Regions from separate parts of the Hymenobacter sp. 5317J-9 genome, predicted to be linked through region 2. Evidence: riboswitches for the same ligand, from Rfam matches in the RefSeq annotation. Region 2 holds a riboswitch; each other region holds the start of a gene.
What was found. Region 2 has a riboswitch for S-adenosylmethionine ahead of MUN81_RS09175 (hypothetical protein). Riboswitches for the same ligand answer to the same signal wherever they lie in the genome.
Positions count from the first base shown of each region.

Region 1: another riboswitch for S-adenosylmethionine. It lies ahead of metH (methionine synthase); the one in region 2 lies ahead of MUN81_RS09175 (hypothetical protein).
Region 3: another riboswitch for S-adenosylmethionine. It lies ahead of MUN81_RS02030 (O-acetylhomoserine aminocarboxypropyltransferase/cysteine synthase); the one in region 2 lies ahead of MUN81_RS09175 (hypothetical protein).

Region 1 covers NZ_CP095050.1:930,529-941,130, forward strand. The annotation lists gene MUN81_RS03740 (hypothetical protein) at 473-1,600, shown strand; gene MUN81_RS03745 (DUF2007 domain-containing protein) at 1,785-2,225, opposite strand; gene MUN81_RS03750 (hypothetical protein) at 2,367-2,933, opposite strand; gene MUN81_RS03755 (tetratricopeptide repeat protein) at 3,020-3,535, opposite strand; gene metF (methylenetetrahydrofolate reductase [NAD(P)H]) at 3,648-4,604, opposite strand; gene metH (methionine synthase) at 4,691-8,389, opposite strand; SAM riboswitch class I at 8,461-8,568, opposite strand; gene MUN81_RS03770 (molybdopterin molybdotransferase MoeA) at 8,668-9,891, opposite strand; gene MUN81_RS03775 (SDR family oxidoreductase) at 10,052-10,602, opposite strand, start outside.
Region 2 covers NZ_CP095050.1:2,206,283-2,216,884, reverse strand. The annotation lists gene MUN81_RS09200 (type IA DNA topoisomerase) at 1-1,122, opposite strand, end outside; gene MUN81_RS09195 (GAF domain-containing protein) at 1,251-1,973, opposite strand; gene MUN81_RS09190 (hypothetical protein) at 2,299-2,763, shown strand; gene MUN81_RS09185 (amino acid permease) at 2,741-4,219, opposite strand; gene MUN81_RS09180 (LLM class flavin-dependent oxidoreductase) at 4,394-5,413, opposite strand; gene MUN81_RS09175 (hypothetical protein) at 5,553-6,548, opposite strand; SAM riboswitch class I at 6,921-7,013, opposite strand; gene MUN81_RS09170 (TonB-dependent receptor) at 7,117-9,096, opposite strand; gene MUN81_RS09165 (M1 family aminopeptidase) at 9,301-10,602, shown strand, end outside.
Region 3 covers NZ_CP095050.1:483,681-494,282, forward strand. The annotation lists gene MUN81_RS02015 (alpha/beta hydrolase) at 1-1,126, shown strand, start outside; gene MUN81_RS02020 (homoserine dehydrogenase) at 1,191-2,513, opposite strand; gene metX (homoserine O-acetyltransferase) at 2,669-3,694, opposite strand; gene MUN81_RS02030 (O-acetylhomoserine aminocarboxypropyltransferase/cysteine synthase) at 3,890-5,269, opposite strand; SAM riboswitch class I at 5,658-5,773, opposite strand; gene MUN81_RS02035 (LysM peptidoglycan-binding domain-containing protein) at 6,077-6,367, opposite strand; gene MUN81_RS02040 (hypothetical protein) at 6,551-6,973, shown strand; gene MUN81_RS02045 (lysylphosphatidylglycerol synthase transmembrane domain-containing protein) at 7,029-8,126, opposite strand; gene MUN81_RS02050 (TonB-dependent receptor) at 8,269-10,602, opposite strand, start outside.

The DNA of each region.
Region 1 (10,602 bases), 1.3 Mb from region 2:
GCCTGCTTATTATATGTGGTGCAAGAAATGGGCAACGGTATTATTGCTGGGAGCAATAACCGTTTTCTCTGCTGCTGCGCAGGGAGTTGGTGGGTGGGAGCGGTTGGACTTATTTGGCAACCCAGTTTCCAACAATGTGGGAAATACATATGGACGTTTCATACTTCAGCAAGGCACTATCACTGTGTGCGCCAGCGCTTCTACTTATTTTGGTTACTGGGCGCAATATGATGAGTCAGGCAGTCGGAAATGGCAAAAAAGAGGGCGTAAAACTTCGGGTGGGTTAGTTGATGAGCCTTGGGGCCGCGGGGTATTTGCTGCCGGTACCCAACCCGCCAATAATGCTCTAGGCGTTACAAGCATTTTTCATTGGCTGAATGCTCAAGGCGATACCATACGGGTGCTAGGTAGGCCAACAATTAATGTAGCACTCGAATACGGTAGTACGTTAGGATTACACGGCCGTTACTACGTGGGAGGGGGCGGCGACGGCAGCGGGCTGGGGCAGCGCCCCATTGCCCTGCACTATTCGCTGGTGTGCCTCGACACGGCCGGCCGGTTTCGCTGGCAGCGGCAGTATCCCAACCCCGCCATTCGGCTCGGGCCGGCCGCCCCGGCTTTCGTGGGCGGCTACGCCTACCTGATGCAGGTACTGGAAGCCCCGCGCCAGCGCCTGCTGCTGCTGGGATACACCCAGCGCGACTCCGTTAGTTTCCAGCTTTATGCCATGGAGGTAGACACGGCCGGGCAGCTGCTGCGCACGCGCTGGGTCGAGCCCTTCGGGCGTCGGGCCTCGGTCACGATGACCAGCCTGACCAACGCCGTGCGCCTGCGCGACGGCAGCGGCTACGTGCTGACGGGGTTTGCCAAGATTGACTCGCTTACGCGCACGCGCAGCCGCGGCTTCGTGGCCAAGCTCGACACGGCTCTGCGCGTGGTGTGGCGCACGCTGCTGCCCACGCCCAGCGCGGCCGGCCCGCCGGTGCAGGGCGTCGACGTGCAGCCGGGGCAGGTGCGCGAGCGCGCCGACGGCGGCTTCACCGTGCTCGTGACCGAGCAGGGCGGCCTAAGCCGCCGCCGCGAAAACGAGGTCGACTTCATTCGCCTCAACGCCCAGGGCCGGGTGCTGGGCTGGGACAGCTACTGCACCCAAACCTGCAACCGCGTGGAGCCCTACTCCTGGCAGTACCTGCCGGCCGACTCGTCCATCATCGTGAGCGGCTGGGGCGAGCAACGCGACGCGGTGGGGCGGGTGCTGGCCCGTCCGGCCTGGTTGGCGCGGCTGGCCGGGGCGCCCTGCCGGCGCTACGTGGTGCCGGCCGTGCCCACCGCCGCGCGGGCCGGGGCCGGGGTGGATGCGCCGGGCCTCTACCCGCAGCCGGCCCGCGCCGGCGACGTGGTGCGCCTCACCAATGGGGGACCCGCCCGCCCGGTGCGCCTGCTCGACGCGCTGGGGCGTGAGGTGGCGCGCTGGCCCGCGCCCGCCCGCGCCGGCGGCGCCCTGGTGCTGCCCCTGCCCGCCGGCCTGCGCCCGGGCCTCTACCTGGTGCAGGCCCTGGGCGGCGCACCCATCACGGCCCGGCTGCTGGTGAGCGAGTGAGGCGCATCCGGAGTGGGCGCGACTACCGGCGCAGAAATCCCGAGTAAAACGGAACGTCATGCTGAGCGCAGTCGAAGCATCTCGCTTGTGGCAGTAATCCTATCAACCGGATTTACTCTTGCACGCGAGATGCTTCGACTGCGCTCAGCATGACCGCCTTTTATTAGCTGTTCCGCCGCCCCGCCTACTTGTACTCGTTGCCGCAATGGAAGCAGTGGTAGCGCTTGTCGGGCACGGGGTAGCGCAGCAGCACCGACAGCAGCGTCGACGCCCAGGTATAGCTGGGCCCCGTGGCCGGCCCATAGGCCACGTCCGACGACCCGCAGCGTGGGCAGCGCGGCGCCACCGGGTCGGGGGCGTCGGCTTCGAAGGACGCATAATCGGGCGTGGTGGCCGGCGGCACCGGCACCGAACGCAGCAACTCCAGGGCGGTTTCCGCGTCGCGCTGGTACACGTGCAGCCGCACCCCGCCCGTGATGGGGCTGTAGAGCGGCATGAGCGACACCAGGTTTTCGTTGCTCAGAAAGCACGGAATGCCCGCCGCCTCCAGCCGGGTGCGGGCCAGGTTGGCGGCCATCGGCTCGTAAAACGATTCGAGGAAAACGACGGAGTCGGGCTTGGGCACGCGGGTGAACAGTGTGAATTTAGAAGACCGTCATGCAGAGCGCAGCGAAGCATCTCGCGTACAATAGTAAATGATTACTGCCACATGCGAGATGCTTCGCTGCGCTCTGCATGACGGTCTTTTTGTTCCTGATTTACAAAATCACTTCGCCTGCTTCGTAGCATCGTTGATGCCCTTGGCGGCGTGGCCGGCTTGCAGGGCCACAAACTCAGCCTGGCGCGCTCGAATGGGCACCTCGTAGCGCGTGGGCATGTCCATGCGTATCTGCTTGAGCTGGTCGTTCAGGCGCTGGTACACGGCGCGGGCATAGTCCCAGTCGCGGTCGGTGAAGGTGGCGCGCTCGGTGCGCACGGCCCGCACAAACTGGGCGTAGGCGTTGGGCAGGTCGGCGGGCGTGAGGGCGTTTACCTGGCCGGAATAGGGACCCAGTAGCTTGGTTTCCATCGCAATCTGCTCGCGCGGGTCCAGAGGACGGGCGCGGCGGGCGCGGTTGGCCTCGTGGTAGGTGGCCGTGGCCTTGCCCACGTTGGCAATTTTGCGGGTGGCTTTGCGGGCCAAGGTGTCGAGCTCGTGGCCGGCGGTGCGGGCGGCTTCCTGCCGCTCGCGCGGGGTCGAGTCGCAGCCGCTGAGCGAGAGCGTGGCCAGGGCCAGCAGGGCCCACAGCGGGCGGCGCTTGTAAGGAGTCAGGCTTGCAGTCAAGTGGTTCATAACGCACCGAAATGGGGGTGGAAGGGCAGTGGTTTTCCCGCCTTCTACGGCCGGGCCGGACGAAAGTAAGCGCGCCCGGGCTTCCGTTATTCCAGCGGGCCACTGTCTTCCAGCAGCTCGCGCAGGGCCAGCTGCTGCTCGGGCAGGCCAGGCAGGTGGGCGCACAGCGCGGCCAGCCGGTCCAGGGTGCGCAGGGCGCGGCGGTAGTCGCCCAGCTGCCGCAGGATGCCTGCCTTGCCCCACAGCGCCCCAAAATGCCGCGGCTCACGGAGCAGGGTTTCAGCAATGTCTTCGAGCGAGGCTTTGTATTCGCCGCGCAGGTAGTGGGCCGTGGCGCGCTTGTTCCAGGCCTCCGCAAAATCGGGATTAATCTGGAGGATGTGCGTGAACAGCGCAATGGCCAGCGTGTGGTCCTCGGCCTGCATGGCGCGCATGCCCGCTTCGAGCTCTTTGTCGAGGGCCGCGTCGCCACTGCTCAGCCAGAGCTGCCAGATACCGCTTTGCAGGGCTTCAATCTCGGCCGGCGCAGTGGCCGTGCGCAACTGGGCAAACAGGTCGTCGAGCATTTTCAGGTTGTTTGGAGTATCAGAAAGAACGGTCATGCTGAGCTTGTCGAAGCATCTCTACCCCGCCAGTAACCCATACGAATGAATTGCTATTGCGGTAGAGATGCTTCGACAAGCTCAGCATGACCGTTCTTTCAAGTCCAATGAATCAAAACAGCTCCTTGGCCACGCGCCGGATGCTTTCGGCCTTGCCCATGGAGTAGTAGTGCAGGCAGGGCACGCCGTGGGCCATCAGCTCGCGGCTCTGGTTGAGGCACCACTCGATGCCCACGGTGCGCACGGCTTCGTTGTCGCGGCACTGGCTCACGGCTTCCACCAGCGGCTCGGGCAGGTTGAGGTAGAAGGAGCGGGGCAGCATCGAGAGCTGGTTTTTGGTGGTAAGCGGCTTCAGCCCCGGAATGATGGGCACGTTGATGCCCGCCGCCCGGCACAGTTTCTCGAAGCGGAAAAACTCCTCGTTGTCGAAAAACATCTGGGTCACGATGTAGTCGGCGCCGCGGTCCACCTTGTGGCGCAGGTAGCGAATGTCGGCGTTGTAATTGGGCGCTTCGAAGTGCTTTTCGGGGTAGCCGGCCGTGCCGATGCAGAAGTCGGTGGCCCAGGCCTCGTCCTGCTCCTGGTCGAGGTATTCGCCCTTGTTCAGGTTGGCCACCTGGCCGATGAGGTCGCAGGCGTAGGCGTGCCCGTCGGGCTCGGGCTTGAACACGCCTTCGCTCTTGATGGGGTCGCCGCGCAAGGCCAGAATGGAATCGATGCCCAGGAAGTGTAAGTCAATCAGCGCGTTCTCGGTTTCCTCCTTCGTGAAGCCGCCGCAGATGAGGTGGGGCACGGTGTCCACATCAAACCGGTTTTTGATGGCCGCGCAAATGCCCACGGTGCCGGGGCGGCGGCGCACGGTTTTCTTCTCCAGCAGGCCGTTGGGGTGGTGGCGGTACACATACTCCTCGCGGTGGTAGGTCACGTCGATGAACGGCGGCTTGAACTCCATCAGCGGCTCGATGTTCGAGAACAGCGTGTGGATGTTTTCACCCTTTTTGGGCGGCAGCACCTCAAACGAGAAGAGGGTTTTGCCGTTGGCCTGGGCGAGGTGGTCGGTAACTTTCATGGAGTGTAGCGTGGACTTTTAGTCCGCGCCTGCAAGCGTTAGGTCGATAGATTCAGAGGCGTTCACTCGCGGACTAAAAGTCCGCGCTACTTCTTTGGTTCGTAGTTGAGGTTGGGCATCAACCACCGTTCCAGCTCGACGGTTTCCATGCCCTTGCGGCGGGCAATGTCGCTTACCTGGTCCGCGCCAATGCGGCCGAGGCCGAAGTAGCGCGAATCGGGGTGGGCGTAGTACAGGCCGCTCACCGACGAAGCCGGGTACATGGCCAGGTTTTCGGTGAGAATGATGCCCGTTTTGCCTTCCGCGTCAAGGAGGTTGAACAGCGTGATTTTTTCGGTGTGGTCGGGGCAGCCGGGGTAGCCGGGGGCGGGGCGCACGCCGCGGTATTTCTCCTGCACGAGGTCCTCGTTGGTGAGGTGCTCGTCGGGCGCGTAGCCCCAGAACTCGCGGCGCACCCGCTCGTGCAGGCGCTCGGCAAAGGCCTCGGCCAAGCGGTCGGCCAGGGCCTTCACCATGATGCTGGAATAGTCGTCGTGGTCGGCCTCGTACTGCTCCAGCAGCTTCTCGATGCCGATACCAGCCGTGACGGCGAAGCCGCCGAGGTAGTCGGCGCGGCCGGTTTCCTTCGGAGCCAGGAAATCGGAGAAGGCCAGATTCGGAATCTTCGGCCCCTTCTCGCCCTGCTGGCGCAGTGTGAAAAATTCGGTGTCTACGGTCTCGCGCGAGTCGTCGGCGTAGATTTCGATGGTATCGTAATCCTTGGTATTGGCCGGCCAGAAGCCCAGCACGGCGCGGGCGGTGAGCAGCTTCTCATCGATGATGCGCGTGAGCATGGCCTGCGCATCGGCAAAGAGCTTGGTGGCGGCTTCGCCCAAGTTTTCGTCTTCCAGAATGCGCGGGTAGCGGCCTTTCAGCTCCCAAGTGTGGAAGAAGGGCGTCCAGTCGATGTATTGGGCCAGCTCGGCCAGGTCGTAGTCTTCCAGCACTTTGGTGCCGAGGAAGCTGGGCTTGGTAATGCTCACCGTGTTCCAATCCGACTTGAAGCCGTTGGCGCGGGCCGCTTCGATGGTCAGGTAGCTTTTGTCGCGCTGGCGGCTGGCGTAGTCGGCGCGCAGGGCGGCGTAGTCGTCGGCTACGGTCTGGGCGTAGGCTTTTTCGCCCGAGCCGAGCAGGCCGGCCGCCACGCCAACCGAGCGGGAGGCGTCGTTCACGTGCACCACCGGGCCGCTGTAGGAGGGCGCGATTTTTACGGCCGTGTGCAGGCGCGAGGTGGTGGCGCCGCCAATGAGCAGGGGCACCTTCATGCCGCGCTTTTCCATGGCCTGGGCCACGTACACCATCTCGTCGAGCGAGGGCGTGATGAGACCGGACAGGCCGATGACGTCCACGTTCTGCTTCTGAGCTTCGTCGAGAATCTTTTCAAGCGGCACCATCACGCCGAGGTCCACGATGTCGAAGTTGTTGCAGGCCAATACCACGCCCACAATGTTTTTGCCTATATCGTGCACGTCACCTTTCACCGTGGCCATCAGGATTTTGCCGGCCGTCTGGCGGTCCGAGCCTTGCTTGTCGGCCAGCAGGTACGGTTCGAGGTAAGCCACGGCCTTCTTCATCACACGGGCCGATTTCACCACCTGCGGAAGGAACATTTTGCCGGCCCCGAACAGGTCGCCCACCACGTTCATGCCGGCCATCAGCGGGCCCTCAATCACGTCGAGGGGCCGGGCCAGTTCCTGGCGGGCGGCCTCGGTATCCTCGTCAATAAATTCGGTGATGCCCTTTACCAGCGCGTGTTGCAGACGCTCCTGCACCGGCAGGCTGCGCCATTCGTCGGCTTTCACTTCGGCCTTGTCCTTTTGCTTGACGGTGTCGGCAAACTCCACGAGGCGTTCGGTGGCGTCGGCGCGGCGGTTCAGGAGCACGTCTTCGCAGAGCTCAAGCAGGTGGGGCTCAATTTCATCGTATACGCCGAGCTGGCCGGGGTTCACGATGCCCATGTCCAGACCTGCTTTGATGGCGTGGTAGAGGAAGGCCGTGTGCATGGCCTCGCGCACCACGTCGTTGCCGCGGAACGAGAAGCTGATGTTGCTGATGCCGCCGCTGGTGAGCGCGCCGGGCAGGTTGCCCTTAATCCAGCGCACGGCCTCGATGAAGTCGATGGCGTAGTTGCGGTGCTCGTCCATGCCCGTGCCCACGGTCAGGATGTTGGGGTCGAAGATGATGTCGGACGGGTCGAAGCCCACTTCCCACACCAGAATATCGTAGCTGCGCTGGCAGATTTCGATGCGGCGCGCCAGCGAATCGGCCTGGCCGTCCTCATCAAAAGCCATGACCACCACGGCGGCTCCGTACTGGCGCACCGTGTGGGCCCGCTCGCGGAAGGCGGCTTCGCCTTCCTTCAGCGAAATCGAGTTTACGATGCTCTTGCCCTGCACGCATTTCAGGCCGGCTTCGAGCACGCTCCACTTCGAGGAGTCAATCATGACGGGCACCCGCGCAATGTCGGGCTCCGAGGCGATGAGGTGCAGAAAAGTCGTCATCACCTGCTCCGAATCGAGCATGCCCTCGTCCATGTTGATGTCGAGTACCTGGGCGCCTTCTTCCACTTGCAGGCGGGCCACGGCCAGGGCTTCCTCATACGCGCCGGTCCGGATGAGGCGGGCGAAGGCACGCGAGCCGGTCACGTTGCAGCGCTCGCCCACGTTCACGAAGAGGCTTTCCTCCTTGATGGTAAACGGCTCCAGGCCGCTCAGGCGGGTAGAAGGAACATGCTCGGTAGGCAGCTGGCGGGGCTGGTATTTCTCGGCCAGCTTGCTCAGCTCGGCAATGTGCTGGGGTGTGGTGCCGCAGCAGCCACCCACCACCGTCACGATTCCTTCTTTCAGATACTCCTCCACCAGCGCGGCAAATTCCTGGGCCGATTCGTCGTAGCCGCCGAAGGCGTTGGGCAGGCCGGCGTTGGGGTAGGCGGAGATGTGGACGTCGGAAATGCGGCTCAGCTCCTGCACGTACTGGCGGAGCTGGTCGGCCCCGAGGGCGCAGTTCAGGCCCACGCTCAGCAGCGGCAGGTGGCGAATGCTGTTCCAGAAAGCTTCTACCGTCTGGCCGCTCAGGGTGCGGCCCGAGGCGTCGGTGATAGTGCCCGAAATCATGACGGGCACTACCCGGCCGCCTTCGTCGAAGAACTTCTGCACGGCGTAGAGGGCCGCTTTGGCGTTCAGCGTGTCGAAGATAGTTTCGATGAGCAGCGTGTCGACGCCGCCATCCACGAGGCCGCGCACCTGCTCCAGGTAGGCGGTGGCCAGTTCATCGAAGGTCACGGCGCGGAAGCCAGGGCGGTTGACGTCGGGCGAGAGCGAGGCGGTGCGGTTGGTGGGGCCCACGGCGCCGGCCACGAAGCGCGGCCGCTCGGGCGTGGCAAACTCGTCGGCGGCCTCGCGGGCTAGGCGGGCCGACTCGTAGTTCAGCTCATACACCACGTGCTCCAGGCCGTAGTCGGCCTGCGCGATGGTGGTGCCGCTGAAGGTGTTGGTTTCCACCATGTCGGCCCCGGCGGCAAAGTATTCAGCGTGAATGCCTTTGATGATATCCGGCCGCGTGATGCTCAGCAGGTCATTATTGCCCCGCAGCGGCTTGGGGTGGTCGGCAAAGCGGGTGCCCCGGAAATCCTCTTCGGTCAGCGGGTGGCGCTGAATCATGGTGCCCATGGCGCCGTCGAGAATCAGCAGGCGCTGGCGAAGCAAATCGGGAAGCGGGGAGGGAGCGGGGAGGGTGGCAGTGGACATTTCTTTCGGGGTCGAATAGCTACGGTAGCGCGTATCCAGAAAGAAACCCGCGCAGCAAAGCACGGTTCCGGCTGTCATCTTCTTTCGCCAAAAAAGCGGCGAAACGGGAGTTGGCACCTACTCGCGGCAGGTTGCCAAGACGTCATCGGGCCCGGTCCCTCGGTCTTTCTGGATAGCAGCGTAGGGCGAAGATACAACCACCAGGGCTTGTCGCGTATGCGTTGGCTTGTGCATTGAATGAATAATTTGGCCCGACGCGGCACGAGCTGAAGTCGGCGCTACAGCGCCCACGCCGGCCACACGCTGCCCGCCGCAAACACGGCCGGCTCGGGCGGCAACTCCAAAAATGCAGTTGCCCCCACCAGCCCCATCATGTCGCCGGAACCACCCACGCGGAGCGGGGTGGCCAAGCGACGGCCTCCAGCGTCCACGGTCAGGCGCACGGGCACGAAGTGGGTGAGTTGGGGCTTGAAATTGATGTCGACGGTAAGCACGGCTGGTTGTGGGGCCTCGGCAGCGGCGGCAGTTTCGGGTGTGCCTGCGAACTGTTGCACGGCGCGCAGCCAGGGCCGCACGTAGCGGCAGGCCGTGATGAACGTTGAAACCGGGTTGCCGGGCAACCCAAACACTACCGGCCCGCCGGCCCGCGCTCCAAACCACAGCGGCTTGCCCGGCCGCTGCTGCACTTCGTGGAAAATTTCCTCGACCTGCAATTCACGCAACAGGCCCGGCAGGTGGTCGGCGCGGCCCTTGCTCACGGCTCCGCTCAGCACCACGGCATCAAAGCCTGCGCCCAAAATTTTGGTGAGACCATCGCGCAGCTCCGCCACGTCGTCGGAGAGGTGGAACAGCGAAACGTCGGCCCCGGCCTGGGCAAACAGCGCTTGCAGCGCGTACACGTTGGAACGCCGTATCTGGTGCGCCAGGGGCTTTTCCCGAATGCCCACCAGCTCGTTGCCGGTGCTCACCACGGCCAGGCGCGGGGCGCGCAGCACGGCCAGCTCGGCAGCGCCCACGGTGGCGGCCACGGCCAGCTCGGCGGGTCCCAGGCGGGTGCCGGCGCGCAGCAGGGCATCGCCGGCGCGGCGGTCGGCGGCCTGGTGGTGGATGTTGACGCCGGCCGCATCGGGCGTCGGAATCTGAATGCGGGCGCGATTGTCGTGCAGCAGAATGTCCTCGTAGCGAATCACCGCATCGGCCCCGGCGGGCAGCACCGCGCCCGTCATCACCTCCACGGCCTGCTGCGGGCTGGGCAGCGGGCGGGCGGGCTCACCGGCATACTGGGCGTGGGCAATGTCGAATTCCGTCTGGCCCCCGGCCCAGGTGGCAAAGCTCACCGCAATGCCGTCCATCGCCACCCGGTTGAAAGGCGGAAAGTCGCGGTCGGCCACCAGCGTTTCGGCCAGGATGCGGCCGGCAGCGTGGGGCAGGGCCACGGTTTCGGGCGGCAGCGGGCGGGCCGTGGCAAGGACGCGGGCGGTGGCTTCGGCGGGGGAGAGCATGGGTGGGTGAGTTAAGAGTTAGGAGTGGCCGTCATGCAGAGCGCAGCGAAGCATCTTTACTGCACAACGCAGTCTAATTATCGGGATTAGTGGTGGCGGTAAAGATGCTTCGCTGCGCTCTGCATGACGTTCTGCGAATAACGCTTTGCCAACGTAGCGCCTATGGAATCAGCCGGTCTTGGCGCAGCTTCGCAAATAAATCGAAAAACGAGTCCTCCGTGCTCTGAAACACGGTGAAGCCGCGCTTGCGGCTATTGGCCATGTCCGTCATCACCTCGATGGGGCGGCCCAGGTCCAAATCCGTGTGCCAGGGCGAAGCCAAGCGGCTTAAGTCAGCTTCGGCCAAACCGTTTTTCGTGGCGATTTCGCGCCACAGCTCCGCATCGCCGGCCATCTCGGCTTCGAGCGGGTGAATGCTGCCATCGAAGCCCACGGCCTCCACGCCAAACCACTCGGCTAGGCGGCCCCATAGCTGGCTCCAGCGGAAAACGTCGCCGTTCACCACGTTGTAGGCCTCGTTGCGGGCGGCTTCGGTGGTGGCAGCCCACACCAGCTGCTTGGCGATAACGCGGGCATCGGTCACGTCCGACAAGCCTTCCCATTGCGCCTGCGAACCGGGCCAGCGGAAGGGCCGCCCGGTGGCCTTGCAGATGCTCGCATACACGGCCAGCGTGGTGCCCAGGTTCATGAGGTTGCCCACGGCCTTGCCGA
Region 2 (10,602 bases):
GAAGACTTTGGGCGTTTTCGGAATCTTGGCGGCCAGCAGCGGGGCCGTCAGCGCCTCGTAGCCCGAAATGCCGCGCAGGATGCCGGGAATTTTCGGGTACTGGTCGTCGGGCAGGAAGGTGGTATCGACGCGCGGGTAGCTCACAGCCTTCTTCTCGTACAGGGCCTGCACAATTTTCAGCGTGTCCTCGGCCGAAAGGCCCAGCTGGTTGTTGCACTGCACCTGCAGCGAGGTCAGGTCGAAGAGGCGCGGCGGGGATTCGCGGCCTTTCTTAATCTCCACATCGGTCACGCGCAGCGGGGCGGGGCGCACGGCTTCGAGGGCTTCGCGGGCTTCTTCTTCGGTCACGAAGTAACCCAGGGCGCGCAGGCGGCTCTTGGTATCGGGCGCGGCGTCGGCGTCCTTGGCTTTGTCGGGCGCGGCCATGTGGCTGAAGAGGGTGCCTCGGTATTCGGTCTTCAGCACCCAATACGGCTCCGGCTTGAAGTTCTGGATTTCGTGCCAGCGCTCCACCAGCAGGGCCAACGTGGGCGTTTGCACGCGCCCGATGCTCAGCAGCTGCTTGTCCTGGTAGGTGGTGTATTTGAGGGTAAAGAGGCGCGTGGCGTTCAGGCCCAGCAGCCAGTCGCCCACGGCGCGGCTCTTGCCGGCCTGGTAGAGGCTGTCGAACTCCTTAGCCTCGCGCAGGTTCGCAAAGCCCTGCCGGATGGCCTCCTCGGTCAGTGACGAAATCCAGAGGCGCTTCACGGGCTTGCGGCACTTGGCCTCCATCAGCACCCAGCGCTGAATCACCTCCCCTTCCTGCCCGGCGTCGCCGCAGTTAATGACTTCGGTGGCCCCGTCCACCAGCTTCTTGATGGTATTGAACTGGCTGACCACGCCCGCGTCGCGCCGCATGAGCTTGATGCCGAACTGGTCCGGAATCATGGGCAGGTTGTGCAGGCTCCAACGCTTCCACTCGGGCTGGTAGTCGTCGGGCTCTTTCAGCTGGCAGAAGTGGCCGAAGGTCCACGTCACCTGGTAGCCGTTGCCTTCCAGGTAGCCGTCCATGCGGCGGGTGGCGCCCAGCACGTTGGCAATCTCACGGGCGACGCTGGGCTTTTCGGCAATGCAAACTATCACGGAATTCGGGTTGATTGGAGGGCTGCGCCGAAGGGTTGACGGCGTCCGGAATCAACAAAAATACACCGCAAAAAGGTCGTTTTGCCACCGCGGTGGCGTCGGTGGTCGGCCGGGCCCGGGCGCCGCCCCTACTGCCTTGGCACGGCCTGCAGCTCGCGGAACAAGGTCCGGGCCAGGTAGCGGGCTTCTTCTAGGCGCGAGTCGTTGTAGCGACGGGCTTCCTCGGTGTCGGCCGACGCTTCCCACTGGCGCAGCTCGGCCAGGGTGTTGAGGCGGGTGAGCGACTCCTGCAGCGGCCCGTCGATGCGGGCGCGCAGCGCCGGCACCAGCGCGGGGTCGGCGGCCTGCGCGGCTTGCAGACTCAGCAGCTCCTGGGCCACCAGCGAGAGTTCTTTGAGTAGTTCCTGCTCCACCGCGGAAAGCTCACGGGGCCGCCGGTCGATGACGCATAGAGTACCCACGGCCAGGCCGTCGGGCGCGCGCAACGCCTGCCCGGCGTAGAAGCCCAGCTGCAGCTGCTGCACCACGTAAGGGTTGACCAAGTTGCAGGGCTCGGCGGCGATGTCGCGAAATTCGGTGATGTCGTCGTTGAGAATGGCCACGGAGCACATGCTGTCCTCGCGGTCCACCACCAGCGCTTCGGGCAGGCCCGCGTTGCCGATAAAAACCACGTCGGCGGCGCGCACGAGGCTCACCAACGCAATGGGCATGTCGAAAAGCTTGGCCACGACGCCCACAAAATCGTTGAACAGCGCCTGCCCCGGCGTTCCCAGCACGTGGTAGGGCTGCAGAGCGGCCAGCCGCTGGTGCTCGTAAGAAGGAATCAGGCCAGGAAAAATGGAGCTTTCCATCTATTTCAAATTAGGGTGAAATGCCGTCGGAAAGGCCCACGACATCGCAAAACCGAGGCGGGACGGCAAAAATAATTCCGAACCGTTGAGGCGTGGTCTTCATCTACGGGTAGTTTATGCCAATGGCACCTTTTGCTGGCTCAATGGCTCATCCCAGACCGGTCAACAGGCACGGCGCGCAGGTGAATGGCCCCGCTAACGGCGGCGCTTGGCGGCCAGCGGCCCAAACGGGCCGCTGGCAACCCACCGGCCCAGGCTCCGTAATTTCGGGCGCTGCCCGCCCCTTCGGCGTGCCCCCGCAGCTTCCTTTCCCACTCCTCCGCCCATGGCCCGAACCGTTGTAGGCTTATTCCGCTCCGCTACCGAAGCGCAGCACGCCGTCGAACAATTACTGACAGCTGGTTTTCAGCGCGCTGCTCTGGACCTGGCCACGCAGGACACGCTGCGGGCCGCGCACCTGACGCCCGAAGCCGACCCGCCCACCGAACCCCTGGGCACGGGTTTTATCCGCTTCTTTACCGACCTGTTTGCCGGCAACGAAAACGCCGATGCCCAGGCCCACATCAGCGCCGCCCGCGCCGACAGCGCCGTGGTGACCGTGAGCGCCGCCACCGAAGAGGAGGCAAACCGCGCCCGCCACGTCTTAGACGCGCACGGCGCCGTTGATGTGTACAAGCAAGCGGTGGCCGCGCCAGCGGGCGACGCCGACGATATAGTGGACCTAGAAGGCAGCCTCAGCCGCGTGCGCGACGATGCCGAACTGGATGCTAACGGCCTGACGACGCACTAGCCGGCATTGGCGCGTCGCCCTGTGCCAGGCGAAGCTTGCTGTGCTTCTTGCCGTAGCCGAAGTAGATGAGCATGCCCAGCGCCAGCCACACAATGAGGCGCAGCCACGTTTCCCAGGGCAGCGAGGCCATCATCACGAGACACACCACAATGCCCAGAATGGGCACCAGCGGCACCCATGGCGTGCGGAAGGAGCGCGGCGCGTCGGGGTTGGTGCGGCGCATAATCATTACCCCGAGGCAAACCATCACGAAGGCCAGCAGCGTGCCGATGCTCGTCATCTCGCCCACCACCGAGATGGGCACGAAGCCCGCAAACAGCGCGATGAAGGTGCCCAGCAGCAGCGTTGACTGCGCAGGCGTGTTGAACGTGGGGTGCAGGCGCGAGAACACCGGCGGCAGCAGCCCGTCCTTCGACATCGAGAAGAACACCCGCGACTGCCCCAGCAAATCGACCAGAATCACGGAGGTGTAGCCCACCAGAATGGCCAGAATCACAGCCGACGACAGCCAGGCGTACGGCGTTTTTTCGATGGCAATGGCCACGGGCGCAGCGCTGTTTTTGAACTCGGTGTAGTTGGCCAGGCCCGTGAGTACGTGGCCGAACAGCACGAACAGCACCGTGCACACCGCCAGCGAGCCGAGGATGCCGATGGGCATGTTGCGCTGCGGGTTCTTGGTTTCCTGGGCCATGGTGGCCACAATGTCGAACCCGATGAACACGAAGAAGATGACGCCCGCCCCGCGCAGAATGCCGCTCAGGCCGAACTCGCCAAACGTGCCGGTATTGGCGGGAATGTAGGGTTGGTAATTGGCCGGGTCGATGTATTGCCAGCCTAGCGCAATGAACACCAGCACCACGGCCACCTTCAGGGCCACCACCAGGGCGTTGAACCAGGCCGAGCCTTTGGTGCCGCGCGTGACGATGGCCGTGATGGCCAGCACAATGAGCATGGCCGGCACGTTCACGTAGCCGCTCACGGTGGAGCCATCGGCCAGCTTGGCGCTTTCAAAGGGCGACATCACCAGCCGGGCCGGAATATGCAGCCCGTACTTTCCCAGAAACTTGATGAGGTACTGCGACCAGCTGATGGCCACCGTGGCCGCCCCCACCGAGTATTCGAGCACCAAATCCCAGCCAATAATCCAGGCAAACAGCTCGCCCATGGTAGCGTACGAATACGTGTAGGCGCTGCCCGAAACGGGCACCAGCGCCGCAAATTCGGCATAGCACAGCGCCGAGAAGGCGCAGCCCACGGCGGCCACCACGAAGGAGAGCGTCACGGCTGGCCCGGCGTTGTTGGCCGCGGCAATGCCCGTGAGCGAAAACAGACCGGCTCCGATAATTACGCCGATGCCGATGGCAATGAGGCTGATGCCGTTGAGGCTGCGTTTAAGAGTGTTAGCTCCCGTTTCGGCCGCTTCAGCCCGCAGCAGCTCGAGTGATTTTTTTAACATGTAGTTGTTGAAATGCGCTGGTAAGGGCGCATAGAAAAAAGAACGTGCTGAGCGAAGTCGAAGCATCTCATGTGTGGCAGTAAACCAATCAATTGAATTACTTCTGCACGCGAGATGCTTCGACTTCGCTCAGCATGACGGCCTGTTGAAATGCATTGCGGTCAATAGCCAGTGCTACGCCAATACTTGAATAACCGACTCTGAAAACCGCTCCATCTCCTCCAGCTGCGGGCTGGCCTGTAACAGGAAGAAATCGACTCCCACCTGCTCGAAGGCACCAATGCGGTCCTGCAGCTGAGCAGACGTGCCGGTGAGGCCGGTGCGCAGGCCGCGGTTCGATACCGAGTAGTCGTGCAGCGACACCTGCTGCTCCAGCTGCGTGCCGGCCAGCCACTGCTGGTAATTGCCGTAGCCCGAGGCCGAGGCCTGCACGTTGGTAATGCGGTCCAGCTCCTTCTTCACGTCCTGCTCGTTTTCGCGCACAATGGCGTAGCCGGCCACGCCGAATTTCATGGGCGGCAGGCCTTTCTGTTCGCGGCGGCGGCGCATGTCGGCAATGCGGGCCCCGATTTGCTCCGGCGAGTCGCCGTGCATCACGTAGCCGTCGCACTGGCTCGAAATGAGGTCCTTAGCCGCTTCCGACTCGCCGCCGGCGTACAGGAACGGGGCTTTGGCGGGCTTGGGTTGCAGGATGTTGTCGGCCACCTGGTAATACTTGCCCTGGTAGCTGAAATGGTCCTGCTGCCACAGGTTGGTCACCACGTCGAGCCACTCCTTGGTGCGGGCGTACCGGTCGTCGTGCTGCTCGAAGTGCAGGCCGTACTTGGTGGCCTCATCGCGCCACCAACTCGACACCACATTGAGCGACAGGCGGCCCGGCGCAATCAGGTCGATGTTGGCGGCCTGCTTGGCCAGCAGCGCGGGGTTGTGAAAGGTGGGGCGCACGGCCACCATTATTTCCAGCTGCTCGGTTACGGCAGCCAGGGCCGAGGCTGTGCTCCACGCTTCCAGCGACGGCGCTTCGGTGCCCTTGATGTCATTGAGGTACAACTCGGCAATCAGCGTCAGGTCGTAGCCCCAGGCTTCACTTCGCTGCGCCAGCTGCTTCACGTAGCTCCAGTCGGTGGGCATCTGCTCGTCTTCGACGTTGCGCAGCCAGCCCCCGAAAACGGGCATCCAATATCCAAATTTCATTGTATAAAACGTTAATGGACTGTCGTGTCGAACGCAGTCGAAACACCCCTACCTGGTGAGTATCGACTTCGCTGCAACGAAGCGGTAGAGATGCTTCGACTGCGCTCAGCATGACGTTCTTGAGTTTCTGATTAACAGCTTAAGCGGTGGCCAGCTCGGCCCGTGCAGTGGTGGCCACGGCTGCGGGCAACTGCGCTTCCAGATAGTCCACGAAGCGGGCATAGGGGTCGAAACCCACCACGTTCACGGCGTCGGCTACGAAGTTGGACAGGGCGTTGATGTCGTAGAACAGCACGTCGCCGGTGCGGTCGTCAATCAGGTATTCGATGCCGCCCACGTCAATTTTGGCAGCGGCCACGATGCGCTCCACGGCCGCAATCACCTCCGCCGGCGGTGTGAAGGCTTCCACCTGAATGCCTTTCTTAGGCGCTTCGGTCAAGCAGAACTCGGCCGACTGCTCTTCCGGAATCTGGCAGATTTCGGCCGGGCACAGGTTGAAGCTTTCGCCGGTGGTGTACACCTTCATGGCGTAGAGAAACTTGCCGTCCAGCGTTTCGACGCGGTGGATGTTGCCGCCGCGGGGCGTCACGTACTCCTGCACCAGCGCGGTCTGGTCGATGCCGAGGTCAATCTGGTTGTTGTCGACGGCGGCCTGCAGGCCTTCAGGCGTATCGAAGCGGATGATGCCCGCGCCGCTGCCGCCGATGTTCACCTTCACCACGATGGGGAAACGCAGTTCCTTGGCCGCATCAATGGCCCGCGAAGCATGGTTAATCACAAACGACTTCGGGTACTTCAGCCCCAGCGACTCAAACAGTGACAATTGCCGGGCCTTGTTCGTCTCGATGGCCGTGGCCGCCGAGCCGTTGATGATGCGCGTGCCAATACGCTCCAGGTGCGTTGCGTAGCCCGCTGTATGAAAAATGCCCTGCCCGTGCCCGCGCAGGTAAGCCGACGAGCTCATACGGTTGACCACCAGGCTGTAGCGGCTTTCCTTTTCGGCGGGGTCGTAGAGGTGGTGGGCAGCGTCAATTTTCTCGTAGGGCAGCCCGCGGCGGTCCAGCTCGGCAAAGAGCGGCTTGAACCATTCGGGGTGTTCGAAGTAGATACCAATGGGCTTTTGAACAGCAGACATATCTGAAAATAAATGAGTTGAAGCGTAGATGAGTTGAAGCGTAGGCAAGCGAGCATGCTGCCCAAGGCAGGTGGAGAACTGGCAAAGCCCGAAATGAGACGATAAAGTGGCCACACAGCGCCTAGTGCTGTGCCAGGACCGAAAAAGACCGGAAACCGATGAATACACGCCCGCCGACGCCGCACACGGCGGCCCGGCGAAGCCAACTTGCTCCGGACTCGGCTTAGCTACCCGCGATGAAAAAGATGGAGCGGGTTAGGCCAGACAACAACAGCAACAACACGCCATGCCGGCGCAACGCATGGCAGCGGCGCGGGCACGAAAAGCAGCAAGAAAAGCGGGTTGGTTATTGGAGGCTTCCACGGCAACTTGTTTTTATATGGTCAGGAATTGGCACCTTGCCTGCGGTTGCAAGCGGTTGCCGGCGCGTCGTAGAGCCTGTCTCTCAGCGCCTCTGTATAAAAACAATCCTTCAGGGAGAAAGAATTGATACGGCAAAGATACAGCGAAAGCCCCCGACTTGTTCAAAATCGGGGGCTTTCGCTTTTTTTGAGCTGGCAGATGCGCGCTATTTGCGCAGGGCCAGCCGCACGCCGGCCATCAGCCAGCGGCCGGGCATTTGGGCGCCCAGCAGGTCTGAATACTGTGCGTTGAACAGGTTCTGGGCCTGTCCCACCACCCACACCCGGTCGGGCAGCAGCGCCACGTCCAGGCGCCCGTTGACGACCACGTAGCTGGGCGTCAGCTCCGCGTCGTTGACGGTGGCGCTGGGGGTGGTGCGCTGGCCGGCGCGCTGCTTATAGACTCCCCCCACGCCCACGCTAAAACGCCGGTGCGTCAGGCTCACGTTGCCGGTAATGAGCTGTTTAGCCACGTTGCTGAGGTACTGCGACACCACGTCGCCGGCCACGTCGAGGTGGGTATAGGTGTAGCCCAGGCTGCCGTCAAGGCGCAGCTGGGGCGTGAGCTGGGCGCGGGTGGTGGCTTCCAGCTCCAGGCCCCGGGTGGTCACGGCAAACAGGTTTTCGGCCAGCCGATAGGTAGCGGCGGGGTTCAGGTTGGTGAGGCCTGTCGTCTCAATTACCTGGCTGCCCGACTGGCCCACGTAGTCAATCAGGTTGCGGCCGTAGCGGTTGAAATAGGTGGCGCGCAGCGTCAGGGCCGACAAGGGCTGGAAATCGAGGCCACCCTCGTAGCTCCAGGTGCGCTCGGCGCTCAGGTTGGGGTTGCCGATATTGAAGCCGCTGGGCACCGTGCCGGGCCGAATGGACGAGTAATACTGCTCCGTAAAATTGGCCGCCCGAATGGCGCGGCCCACGGCGCCGCGCACCGTCAGCTTCTCGCTCACCTGCTGGCTGGCGGTGAGTTGGGGCACCACCTCGGTGCCGTAGGCCTGGTCGTGGTCGAGGCGCAGGGCGGCCGTGAGGCTCAGGCGATTGGTGGGCGTGAGGCCGGCCACGGCGAATGCGCCTTGGTGCCACACGGCGTGGCGGCCCTGGTCGTTGCTGCGCACGGCGCGGCGGTCGGCCTGGCCGCCCAGCGTCAGACGCACTTTATCTGAGAGCGTGAGCTGGTGCTGGCCCTGCACGTTGAGGTAGTGCATGAGGTGGCTGCTGGCCACCGAAACGGGCGTGTACTGGTAGTAATCGGTGCTGGCGGTGCTCACCAGCTGCAGCTCGGTGCGGGCGCGGGCGTTCCAGTCGTAGCGCAATTGGCCCTGATACCAATCGCGCGAAGTGATTTCGCGGGCGCGGTCGCCGGCCGCAGTGGTATAGAAGTTCTGGGCGTTGTAGTCGCGCCGGTCGAAGCTGGCGCGGGCGGCGGCGCTCAGCTTTTCGCTAATCTGGTAAGCCCCCGACAGGGAGTAGGTATTGAGCCTAAAATCGTTGCGGCCGCCGCCGGGCAGATTGAGTTGCTGGCCGCTGGCCGTGTTGTTGAGAATGCCACCGGCCAGGCGCAGGCCTTTCTCCTGCCCGTAGAAGCCGGCGTTGGTGCTTTTCAAATCGTACTCGCCGGCTAGGAAAGTGCCGCCCAGCTCCATGGCATCGGGGCGGTGGGTGGCGGCGAAGGTCTTGGTCACGATGTTGACGAAGCCGCCCACGGCGTCGGGGCCGTAGAGCGCCGCACCGGGGCCGCGCACCACTTCAATCTGCTCAATCTCGGCCGGCGTGATGGGGAAGTAGCCCGCAAAATGGCCGGTGAGCGGGTCGTTGAGTCGCATGCCGTCCAGCAGAATCAGGACCTGGTTGAAGGTGGAGCCGCGCAGGGTGATGTCGGCCTGGGTGCCGAAGTTGCCGCGACTCTGCACCTCCAGGGCCGGCAGCAGTCGCAGCAGGTCGTCGAGCGAGGCCACGGGGTACTGGCTCAGCGTGCGGCCCGGAATTACTGACACGTAGCGGCCGGTCTGGCCCGATACCTGGTTCAGGCGCGAGCCGTACACCGTCACCTCACGCAGGCTGCGGGCGCTGTCGGCCGGAGCGGTCTGGGCGAGGGAGTTAAAGGCAAAAAAAGAGCAGAAAAGTGGCGTGGCGTAGCGAATAAGTCGCATTGAGCGGGAGGTTGATGAGGCCACAAACTTACTGTAGCGATGCCGCTGCGAACCCGCATCGTCCCGGTAGCAAGCGCCTTCGCTCTTACCACGGAGGCGCAGACTCGCAGCGTCCGCGCTACTTTCGTGGCTACGCGAAGCAACCGCCGCGCCGCGGCCTGGTCCTTCGCGCGAACTCCCACTTTCACTCACCCCTTTTTCTGAATGAAACATCTGTCCCTGCTGGGCCTGCTCGGCCTCGTAGCCACCAGCGCCGCTCACGCGCAGGCGCCCGGCGCCAAGCCGGAATCGCCCTACCGCGCCTCGGCCACCAAGATTAACGACCTGGTACACACCAAGCTCGACGTGCGCTTCGACTACGCCAAGCGCTACCTCTACGGCAAAGAGTGGGTCACGCTCAAGCCACACGCCTACCCCACCGACTCGCTGCGGCTCGATGCCAAAGGCATGGACATCAAGGCCGTGGCTCTGGTGACCGGCGGCCAGCAAACGCCGCTGAAGTACAACTACGCCGACGGCATGAACCTGCGCATCAACCTGGGGCGCATGTTCAAGCCCGGCGAGGAGTACACCATCTACCTCGACTACACCGCCAAGCCCGACGAGCTAAAAGTGCAGGGCAGCGCGGCCATCACCGATGCCAAAGGCCTGTATTTCATCAACCCCGACTCGGCCACGGCCGGCAAGCCGGTGCAAATCTGGACGCAGGGCGAGACCGAAGGCTCCTCTGCCTGGTTCCCCACCATCGACCGGCCCAACCAGAAAACCACCGAGGAAATCTCGATGACAGTGCCCGCCAAATACGTGACGCTCAGCAACGGCAAGCTGGTGAGCAGCACGCCCGCCGGCTCCGGCCTGCGCACCGACACTTGGAAAATGGACCTGCCGCATGCCCCCTACCTGTTCATGATGGCGGTGGGCGACTTCAAAAAAACCACCGACACCTGGCGCGGCAAGGAGGTGAGCTACTACCTCGAGCCCAAGTACGCGCCCTTCGCCAAGCAGATTTTCGGCAACACCACCGACATGCTGGAGTTCTACTCCAACCGCCTCGGCGTGGAGTACCCGTGGAACAAATACAGCCAGATTGTGGCCCGCGACTACGTGAGCGGCGCCATGGAAAACACCACCGCCACCCTGCACGGCGAGCAGGTGCAGATGACCGACCGCGAGCTGCTGGACCGCCAGTACTCGAGCGAATCGGTGATTGCGCACGAGCTGTTTCACCAGTGGTTTGGCGATTACGTGACGGCCGAAAGCTGGAGCAACATCACCGTGAACGAGACGATGGCCGACTTCTCGGAAGGCCTCTACGCCGAGCACAAGTACGGCCGCGACGCCGCCGACGCCCACTACTACACCTACCTGCGCCGCTACCTGAGCTCGCCGCGCGACGCCGCCAAAACGCTGGTGCGCTTCCACTACGACCAGCAGGAAGAGGTGTTCGACCTGGTGAGCTACCAGAAGGGCGGCGCCATCATGGACATGCTGCGCACCTACCTGGGC
Region 3 (10,602 bases), 1.7 Mb from region 2:
GGGCGTCAACTTCGGCTCGGCGGTGAACTCGGCCGGGGCCACTCAGCAGCTGCTGATGGACATTTACCAGCCCTCCGGCGACGTGCTGGCCCGGCGGCCAGTCATCATCTTCGCCCACCAGGGCGGCTTCGTCACGGGCTCGCGCACCGATGCCTACATGGTGGCCGTGTGCACCCGCTTTGCCCGGCTGGGCTACGTCACGGCCAGCATCGATTACCGCCTGCTCGATTTGGGCACCATCATTGGCGGGGGCTTCGACACGGTGAACATCGCCAAGTCGGCCATCCGGGGCATGCAGGACCTGCGGGCGGCCGTGCGCTTCTTCCGCAAAGACGCTGCCACCACCAACACCTACCGGGTGCACCCCAACTACATCACGGTGGGCGGCTCGTCGGCCGGCGCCTTCGCGGCGCTGGAAGTGGGCTACCTCGACAAGGCCAGCGAAGTGCCGGCCTACGTGGGCATTGCGGCGCTGGGCGGCATCGAGGGCACCAGCGGCAACCCCGGCTACAGCAGCCAGCCGCTGGCCGTGCTCAACCTGAGCGGCGCCACCGAGCAGCCCAGCCTCATCGAGGCCGGCAACGCGCCCCTGTGCAGCGTGCACGGCACCGCCGACGGCACCGTGCCCTACCTGCAGGGCCGCGTGGGCAGCAGCCTGCCGCCCAAGTACGTGTACGGCAGCGGTCGCCTCAACCCCCGCGCCACGCAGGTTGGCATTCGCAACACCTTGCGCACGTTGCGCGGGGCCGGCCATATTCCCTTCGAGAGCAACGCTGCCTACGCCGACACCACCTTCCGCACCATCCGCGACTTCCTGCGGCCCAGCCTGGCCCAAGCCGGCACGGTGCTTTCGGCTGTGAAAGCCAGCGCCGTCCCCGCCGCCCAAGCCTACCCCGTCCCCGCCGCCCAAGCCTACCCCGTGCCCGCCGAAGAAGCCGTGCAGCTGACCCTGCCCAAAGAATTGCTGCTGCCGTTGCAGGCCCAGCTGCTCGATGCCGCCGGCCGCGTGGTGCGCGTCATCAGTCCCGAGGCCCACGACCTGAGCATTCTGCGCAACGCCCTGAAACCGGGCGTCTACTTCCTGAAGCTTCCCGGCCAGCCGGCGTTGCGGCTGGAATTCAAGTAGGTTTCCGATAAACTAAAAACCGGGTAGGGGGCGGGGGCAAGCCCTGCACCCTACCCGGTTTGCGTTAAACCAGCGCCGCCAAGTGTTGCGCCAACACGTCGGCCGGTGCACCCAACGGCAGCACTTCGCCCACCCGGGCCACAAACACGCCGTTAGCCCGTAGCTCCTTGCGCCACGCAAACAGCTGCTCCAGCGCCACGGGGCCGGTGGCGTACGTGCCGTGCTCGTCGGTGCACAGGGTTTCGGGGGGCAGTTCCAGCCAGGTCAGCACTTCGCGCAGGGCGCCCACGTCGGGGTGGCTCACGTAGGCCTCCACGGCCAGGCCTTGGGTGAGCTGAACAGCTGCTGGCGCGTCTTGCTTGGTGTAGCCGTAGCGCAGGCCGCGCTGCAAGGCCAGCACATCGGCCAGCACGGCCGAGCCCGTGGGATGGCCCCCGGCGCCCCGCCCCCGCAGGAACTGCGCGCCGGCAAATTCCGCCTCCAGCACCACGCCGTTGAACTCGCGGTCCACGGCGTAGAGGGGCGACTCCGGCCCCACCAGCTGCGGCGTCACCAGCGCCGTGGTGTGCCCATCCGGCAAGCGGTACAAGCCCGCCACTACCTTGATTTTGCGGCCGTGCGCGGCGGCACGGGCAATGTCGGCCGCCCCAATACCTTCTATTCCCAGGTTCAGCACCTCTTCAGCGTTCAGGAAAACCCCGTAGGCGTGGGCGGCCAGAATCACGGCTTTCGAGCGCGGGTCGAAGGCGCCCATGTCGAGCGCGGGGTCGGTTTCGGCAAAGCCCTGGGCCTGGGCTTCGGCCAATGCCGGGCCGTAGTCGGAGCCGTCTTCGCCCATGCGCGTCAGCACGTAGTTCGACGAGCCGTTGAAAATACCGCTCACCGAGCGCAAGGGCTCGTGGCCGAAATACTGGTCGAGCGTGCGGATGACCGGGATGCTGCCGCACACGGCCGCTTCGTAGAGCAGCGTGCCGCCGAAATCGGCCTGCAGCTGCACCAGCTCCGGCAGGTGCCGGGCCAGCATGGCCTTGTTGGCCGTCACCACGCGGCGGCCTTGGCGCAGGGCGGCGCTCACCAGCCGGAAGGCCTCGGCCGCGTCGTCAATGACTTCAACCAGAAGGTCTACTTCGGGGTCAGCCAGGAGGTCGTCGGCATGAAAGCTGAACCGCTCGGCAGGCAATGTCCGTGGCTTGGTGGGGTTCTTCACGGCAATGCGTGTTACGACCAGGTTGAGGCCCGGCTGTTGCTGCACAATGTCGTAGAAACCCTGCCCCACGCAGCCAAAGCCAATCAGGCCGACGCGGAGCCGTGCTTGCTCGTGTTCCATCTCTGTGTTATTAATTTTATCGTTGCAAGCCTGCACGCCATCAAAAAGGTGCGTGCGCATATACTATGCACCAGGGGTTTGTGCTGCCATCGAAAAGTTTGTGCCCGGAGCTGATGCGTTGTACTCAAACAGGTTGGTTTGTGCTAATCAACTGCGTTCACTGCGTTTGAAAGCACTTTTCAGGAATGCCATCAGCGTCTGTCTTTTCCTAAAAATCAATGCACGAACGTGGGCGCGTAGAACCGCTCCAGAAAGTGCGTAATCGCGCCGGTTTCCAGCAAAAAGCCGTCGTGGCCGTAGCGCGAGTCCAGCTCGGCGTACATCGCGCCGGGGATGTGGGCGGCCAGCTCCCGCTGCTCACTCAGCGGAAACAACACGTCGGAAGTAATGCCCAGCACCAGCGTACGGGCCCCGATGCGGCGCAGAGCCGCCGCCACGCCGCCCCGGCCGCGGCCGAGGTTGTGCGAATCCATGCTGCGGCTGAGGGCCACGTAGCTGTAGGCGTCGAAGCGGGCCACCAGTTTGTCGCCCTGGTAGCGCTGGTAGCTGCTGGCGCGGTGCTCGTCCGGCAGGTCGTCGTCGGGGTCGGTTTGGGTATCGGCGTAGGCCGGGTAGCTGCGGTAGCTGAGCAGGGCAATAGCGCGGGCGGCGCGCAGGCCCTCGTCGCCCCCGCCGGGCTGGCCGGCCGCGTAGGTCGGGTCGGCCTCGATGGCCAGCCGCTGGGCTTCGTTGAAGGCAATGCCCCAGGCCGAGTGCCGGGCATTGGTGGCGATGACCACGAGGTGGTCGAACAAATCGGGGCGCTGCACGGCCCATTCCAGCGCCTGCTGCCCGCCCAGCGAGCCGCCAATCAGCGTGTGAATATCCGTCAGGCCCAGGTCCTCGCGCAGGGCCTCGTGGGCCGCCACCAGGTCCCGAATGGTCAGGCGCGGGAAGTGCTGGTAGCGCGGCCGGCCGGTGGTGGGGTCCGGGTCGCGCGGGCTGGTGCTGCCGTAGCAGGAGCCCAGCACGTTGGCGCACACAATGAAGTATTCGGCGGGGTCGTAGTAGCACCCCGGCCCCACTAGGCCCGGCCACCAGGCCAGCACGTCGGCGTTGGCCGTGAGGGCGTGGCACACCCACACCACGTTGTCGCGGTCCTCGTTGAGCTGGCCCCAGGTGCGGTACGCCACGTGGGCGCCGGCCAGGGTTTCGCCGCTTTCGAGCAGTAAATCGGGCAGGTGAAAAAGATGGTCTGACATGGGGAAACAGGTAAAAAAGTCGTTGTAGAACCAGCGCACGAGGCTAGCCCTCGGTATCTCACCCCCATCTTTCTCCAACAAACTGCAGGAAAGTGGGCCAGCCCGTGGACTGGTTCTACATCGACTGACAAGCAAAAAGCCGCCAGCGAGACTGGCTCCGGCCCACCAGGGGTGGCCCGCCGACGGCCATGGGGTTTACACTTCCAGCGGCTGAGCGTGCTCCAGCTCGGGCTCGGTCACTGCCTCGCCTTCGGTGGGCAGGCTGGCCGTGTTGCCGATGGCGTCGAACGCCGCCTGCAAATCGGCTTTGATGTCCTCGAAATGCTCAATGCCCACTGAAAGGCGCAGCGACGTGGGCGTGACGCCGGCAGCCAGCTGTTCCCCTTCGCTCAGCTGCTGGTGCGTGGAGGCCGAAGGCTGAATGATGAGCGTCTTGGCGTCGCCCACGTTAGCCAAATGGCTGATGAGCTTGAGGTTGTCGATGAACTGCGTAGCCGTTTCCTTCGAGCCCTTAATGCGGAACGAAAGCACGCCGCCGAAGCCGCGCTCCAGGTACTTCTGCGCCAGACGATGCGAAGGGCTGCTGGCCAGGCCGGGGTAGTTCACGCTTTCTACCTGCGGGTGCTGCTCCAGCCAAGTGGCTATTTTAAGGGCGTTTTCCACGGTGCGCTCCACGCGCAGGCTCAGGGTTTCGAGGCCGATGAGCAGCTGCCAGGAGTTGAAGGGGCTAATGGCCGGACCGAAGTCGCGCAGCCCTTCCACCCGCGCCCGGATGATGAAGGCGATGTTGCCAAACGGCCCGCCTTTGCCAAATACATCGTTGAAAACCAAGCCGTGGTAGCCGTCGCTGGGCTCGGTGAACTGCGGGAATTTGCCGTTGCCGAAGTCGTAGGTGCCGCCGTCCACAATCACGCCGCCGATGCTGGTGCCGTGGCCGCCAATCCACTTCGTGGCCGACTCCACCACGATGTGCGCGCCGTGTTCCAAGGGCCGGAACAGGTAGCCGCCCGCCCCGAAAGTGTTGTCCACAATCAGCGGCAAATCGTGGCGGTTGGCAATGGCCGCAACGGCTTCAAAATCAGGAATGCTGAAGCTGGGGTTGCCAATGGTTTCGAGGTAAATGGCCTTGGTGTTTTCGTCAATCAGCTCCTCGAAGCTGGCTGGGTTGTCGCCATCGGCAAAGCGTACTTCGATGCCCAACCGCTTGAAGGCCACCTTAAACTGGTTGTAGGTGCCACCGTAGAGGTAAGACGAGCTCACGAAGTTGTCGCCGGCCTGCAGGATGTTGTTGAGGGCAATGAACTGCGCCGCCTGGCCCGAGCTGGTGGCCAGCGCCGCCACGCCGCCTTCCAGCGCCGCCACGCGCTGCTCAAACACGTCGGTGGTGGGATTCATCAGGCGGGTGTAGATGTTGCCGAACTCCTTCAGGGCGAACAGATTGGCCCCGTGCTCGGCGTTCTTGAACACGTAGCTGGTGGTTTGGAAAAGGGGCACAGCGCGTGAGCCGGTGGTGGGGTCGGGCTGCTGGCCGGCGTGGAGTTGCAGGGTTTCGAAGTGCAGGGATTGAGCGGACATGATGCGGAGATGTTTGAAGGTTGAAAACCGTAATGAGTTGATTGGAAGAAGCGCTAAGCAGCTTGCATAGAGGCGTTTACAGCGCGATGAAACCCCCGGGTAAGCCCGTGTTGAAGCGGTGGGCCGAGGTCCGCCAACGGCCCCGAAAGGGCGCGCGGCAGCCCCGAGAAGCCACCAGAAAATCCAGAAAGGAGGGGAGGGGGTGCCTAAGCCGAAATCAGCTTAGCAACAACACGGGCAGCAACAGCACATTCGCATTCGAGCGAACGGGGCGGCCTGCGTGCAACGGCTTGGAGCCGAAACGAAAAAGCCCGAAACCTGGGCGCGCAAAGCAGCCGAAGGAGTCGGGTGGAAGAAGGCGGAACGAGAAGTATTTTCCATGGCACTCGAGTCATATGCCCCAGCGCGGCCAAAACCGCAGTGGGTAGGAATTGGCACCTTTCACAGGAAGGAAGGTTGCCAGCGGGTCAGGGAGCCTAGTCTCTCGCCGCTTCTGTATAAAACTTAAAAACTGCCCGCCGTTAGCAGGGAGTACCGGGTTGGTGAGGGCAAAGGTAAGCGAGAAATTTTTTGATGGGCAAGCGGTGGGGGCGAAATAAATTTTGTGGGCCGCTTATTCAAGCCGTCATGCAGAGCGCAGTGAAGCATCTCGCGTGCCACCGCTAATCAATTGATTACTTCCACGGGCAAGATGCTTCGCTACGCTCTGCATGACGTTCTTTTAACTCGCAGCGCTGCCCGACCAAACGCAAAAAAGCCACCCTGAAACAGAGTGGCTTTTCTCACCTTTTTTCTGCAAAAAAGTACCTAGAGACTAGGTAGGGTTAACACCTGACCAACTTCAATATGGTCGGGGTTACTGCCGATAGTGGCCTTGTTGGCCTCGTATATCTGATGCCACTTGGCGGCGTCGCCGTAGTGGTGTTTAGCAATTTTAGACAGCGAATCACCGCTTACCACGGTGTACGAATCGCCGGCAGTGGCTGGATTGGCACCGGCGGCATTTCCAAAAAAATCAGTGCCGCCAGCAGCCGGCTTTGCTGCGGGCTCTGCGGGTTTTTGCTCGCCTTTGTCGCTGAGAAAATCAAAGAGTCCCATGGATTTGTTCCGTTTAATGAAAAAAAAGTTTGAATGAGCCGCCCCGCGGGGTAGCCGACAGGGCCCATATACGGGCCGCTGCAGATGAGGTTACGGCGTAAACTCTTTTGCTTGTGGCTCGTAAGCCGACGAGTTTGCAACCGCAGGCTTTCTCATTCTTTCACCATTCTTTTTTTTATGCTCATGAAACTTCAGTCCCTTTTTTCGCTCCGTTATTTCGCCAGCCTGCTGCTGTTGGTGTCGTTGTTTGTCACGGCGTGTGGCAACGACAAAGGCAAGGTAGAAGGCGTGAACATGTTGTACGGTACCGACAGCAAGGTATGGAAAACTGCTAAGGAAACCGATGCCAGTGGCGACAAAGTAAAGCAAACCGACGCGCAAAAACAGCAGGAGCTTCACGTTTTTGCCAACGGCAACTACACCATGACCGACGGCGCCGCCGGGGCCGTGTCGGGCAAATACACCTTCGACCAGGCCGGTAAGACCATCACCTTCACCCCCGAAGGCAGCGCTACGGCCAACACGTTTGCGGTAGAAACCCTCACCGACGACAAGCTCACGCTGAAGTCGGCCGACGGCGCCACGCTGATGCTGGAAAAGGATTAGTCGCTAAAACTGATGCTGCCAAAAAGCCCCGGGCCGTTGCGGTCCGGGGCTTTTTTTATGTTCGGTCAGGCAGCGTATTTTGCTGGGGCCGTTTGCCAAATACCCGCGTCACCCAGCGCGGCAGGAACACCAGTCCCAGTACCAGGTACAGGTAGTAGGTCACGATGCGGTAGAGGAAAACCAGGAAGCTGGTCATGGTGGCCGTGCCGATGAACTTGCCGAAAAACGTGGGAAAGGCGCCTTCGGCAATGCCCGCGCCGCCCGGCGTGATGGCCACCAGCAAGATGACTTTGTAGGTGATGTTGCGGGCAAAAATGAACAGGAACGTGCCCGAATCCATGGGCACGAAGGCGGCAATGAGGCAGCCAATGATGGCGTAGCGAGCCGTCCAGACGAAGGCCGTGCTCACGCTGGCCCGCCACCAGTAGGCCGGGCCGTTGCCGCGCAGCTGGGCCGAGGCGCGCACCATTTCCTGGCCGTGGCGGTAGGCCGTGCGCCGCCAGCGCCGCAGCACTGGCAGCGAAAACAGCCGCACCAGCAGGCGCCGCACCGATTTGGGATTGACGAAAATGGCGTACAGCATCAGCCCCGCATAGAGCGTCACAAACAGGTAGCTTACCCCAAACGCCACCCGTAGCGTGGCCACAAAACCCGTTTGCAAGGCCTCGTGGGGGTAAAGGCCGGCCCCCGCAATGAGCACCACCAGCGGCACCATCACCACGTAGTAGAGGTTGTCGAGCAGGGCCGTTACCATGATGTAAGCCAAGCCTTTACCCAGCGGAATGCCCTCTTTTTCCAGAATAAACGGCGCCGCGCCCGTGCCGCCCTGCCCCGAGGGCAGCACGCACGACGCGAATTCCCAAATCATAATTACGTCGAGCGCCTGCCGGTAGGTGAGCTCGGTTTCGGCGATGTGGCGAATGCGGTAGATGTAGCCCAGGTCGCGGGCGGCCAGCACCAGCACGGCCACGGCCAGCCAGCGCCAGTCGGCCTGGGCCAGCGGGGCCAAGTCGCCGGGCTTGTAGCTCCGCCAAAACAGGTAGCCCACCACCAGCAGCCCCAGCGCCACCGGCAAAATGAGGCGCGACGGCCGCAAACGCTGCAAAAAATGCGCGTCAGAGTCGGCTGCGGAAGAAGGCGGGTGGTTAGGCATTGAGAATGATGAACGCCGGGCAAAAGTAGGCGCCGGCCGCCGCGTTGGCGCGGGTTAACAAAAACGGGAAGCCGGCCACAGTGGAAGCAGTGCTAGTACTTCGGCTGTGCCCGGCTTCCCGTTTTTTAGGCATCAGGCGCTGCTACGGGCGGCCGCCGGGGCTGCCGGCCGGCGTGGTGCCGTTGGGCGTGGTGGTGCCCGGCGAGGGCGCGTTGGCGGGCGCGTTCACGGGGTTGGTGGGCTGGGCCGGGGCCGGCGTGGCCGGGCGGCGCGTGGTGTCGGCCGGTTGCGCCGTGGGTGCTTGCAGGCCGGGCAGGGTGCCGGGCACCGCCGCCGGTGCGGTTTGGGACGAGTCGGCGGGGGCGCCGCTGGCAGGAGCTACCGGCTGGGCGCCGGGAGTAGCACCGGGCATGGCACCGGCCGGGCGGCCGGGGTAGCCGCCCGCCGGCGCACCCGTAGCGCCGGGACGCTGGCCGCCGGCCGGACGGCCACCGCCACCGGCGGGAGCACCGGCACCGCCAGCGCCGCCGGCGCCACCGGCGTCCAGGCCGCCACCGCCTTCGCCTTCGCTCTTCAGGTCGTCGTTGTTGATGCTCTTCGAGCGGCGCGGGGGCGTGGCCGTGAGCTTGCCGATGCGGTAGCTGAAGTTGACGCGGAAGCCCAAGATGTGCGAGGTGTTGGCGCTGGCCTGGTCAATGAGCGGCGACACCACCGTGTTGCGCACCGTGATGGTGGGCGTGAAGATGTTGTCAACCCCAAAGCCGATGCTGCCGCGCTTCTCGGCAAAGTCGCGCTTCACGCCCACGGTGTAGAAGCCCTGGCCGGACTGGTTGCCCTGCAGCTGCACCTGCCGGCCGCGGAAGCCGCCAAACGCCTGCACGCCCCACACCGGGGTGATGTTGTAGGAGCCGCCCACCCGGCCGCCGATGACAAAGCCCTCGTTGGAGGAGGCGAAGTTGCGGTCGGGCACGTTGTTGGTGAGGGTGGTGTAATAAAAGTCGGCGCCGCCGTTCAGGGTAAGCTTGCCGTTGTTGATGTTGGCGAAGATGCTGCCGCCGTAGGCATTCTGCTGGCCGATGTTGGCGTAGCTGGTCGACACGGTATCGATGCCGCGCACCGTACGCAGGGCCTCAATGGAGCCGGTGGTGTTGCGCACGAAGGTGCTGAAGCTCAGGTTCAGGCGCTTGTAGAAGGTGCTGTAGCCCAGTTCGTAGTTGTTGGTGTATTCGGGCGAGAGGTAGGGGTTGCCCTGGCTCACGTTCTTGGGGTTCTGCGCGTTCACGTTGGGGTTCAGGAACTGCAGCGAGGGGCGCTGAATGCGGCGGTTGTACGCCAGCTTCAGCACGTTGCCGTTCGAGAGCTTGCGCGAGAGGTTCACGCTGGGCACCAGCACGCCGTAGTCGGGAATGTTGGCCGCCTCGGAGCGCGCAAAATTGGCCTGAATGGTGGTGTACTCGTAGCGTACGCCGGGCTTCAGGGTGAAGCCTTTGGGCAGGCCCAGGGTGTAGGCGGCGTAGCCGGCCGTCACGTTCTGGCGGTAAGTAAACACGTTGCTGGCCGAGGTGAGGCCCACCGTGGGCAGCACTTCGCCCCCGGCGCCGTAGGAGGTGGTGGCGTAGTCCGAATTCACCCGCCGCAAAATGTTCTTGGCGCCCACTTCCAGAATCTGGGTTTTGCTGATGGGGTTCTGGTAATCAAGCTGAACCGTGTATTCTTCGTTGTAGCTCGGGTTATCGTTTTCGATGCGCGCCGGGCCGGGCTGCGTCGAGCCCAGAATGGTGTTCGTGAAGTTGTTGGTGCGGTCGTTGCGGCTGAACAGCGTGAGAATGCTGAGCTCGTGCTGCGGCTTTTCGAAGCTATGCGTGTAGGTCAGGCTGGCGTCCACGGTGCCCGAATTGTCTTTCGAGTAGGTGTCGCGCAGGTCGCTGCTGAGGGGCGTGCCGCCGGCCACCGTGCCGGCGTAGGTGTTGCGCAGCAGGCCGTCCTGGTAGTTGCTGCCGCTGCGCGTGCCATACGAAATAGACGCCTGCAGGGAATTAAACTTGTTGATGTCGTAGTCCCAGCCGAACTGGTAGCGCCCAAAAATGCCCTGGTTGCGGGTATCGGCACTTTGCACCGTGGTAGTAGCCGCGCCGGTGGCCAGGCTGCGCGTCACCTGCGTGTTGGTGAACTCGCCGGGCGTGTTGTACTGCGAGCGGCCGAAGCCGCCCAGCGAGAAGCCCATTTTGCCAGTGCGCAGGCTGCCCTGCAGGCCCAGGTTGGTGCTGCGCAGGCCGGCGCTCAGGTTCACGCCCAAGGTGGCGCCGCGCAGGTCGTTGGTTTTGGTGACAATGTTGATGATGCCGCCCGAGCCTTCGGCGTCGTATTTGGCCGAGGGCGAGGTGATGACCTCCACGGTCTTAATCTGCTCGGCCGGAATCTGCTTCAGGGCGTCGGCAATGCTGCTGGCCGCAATGGTCGAGGGCTTGTTGTTGAT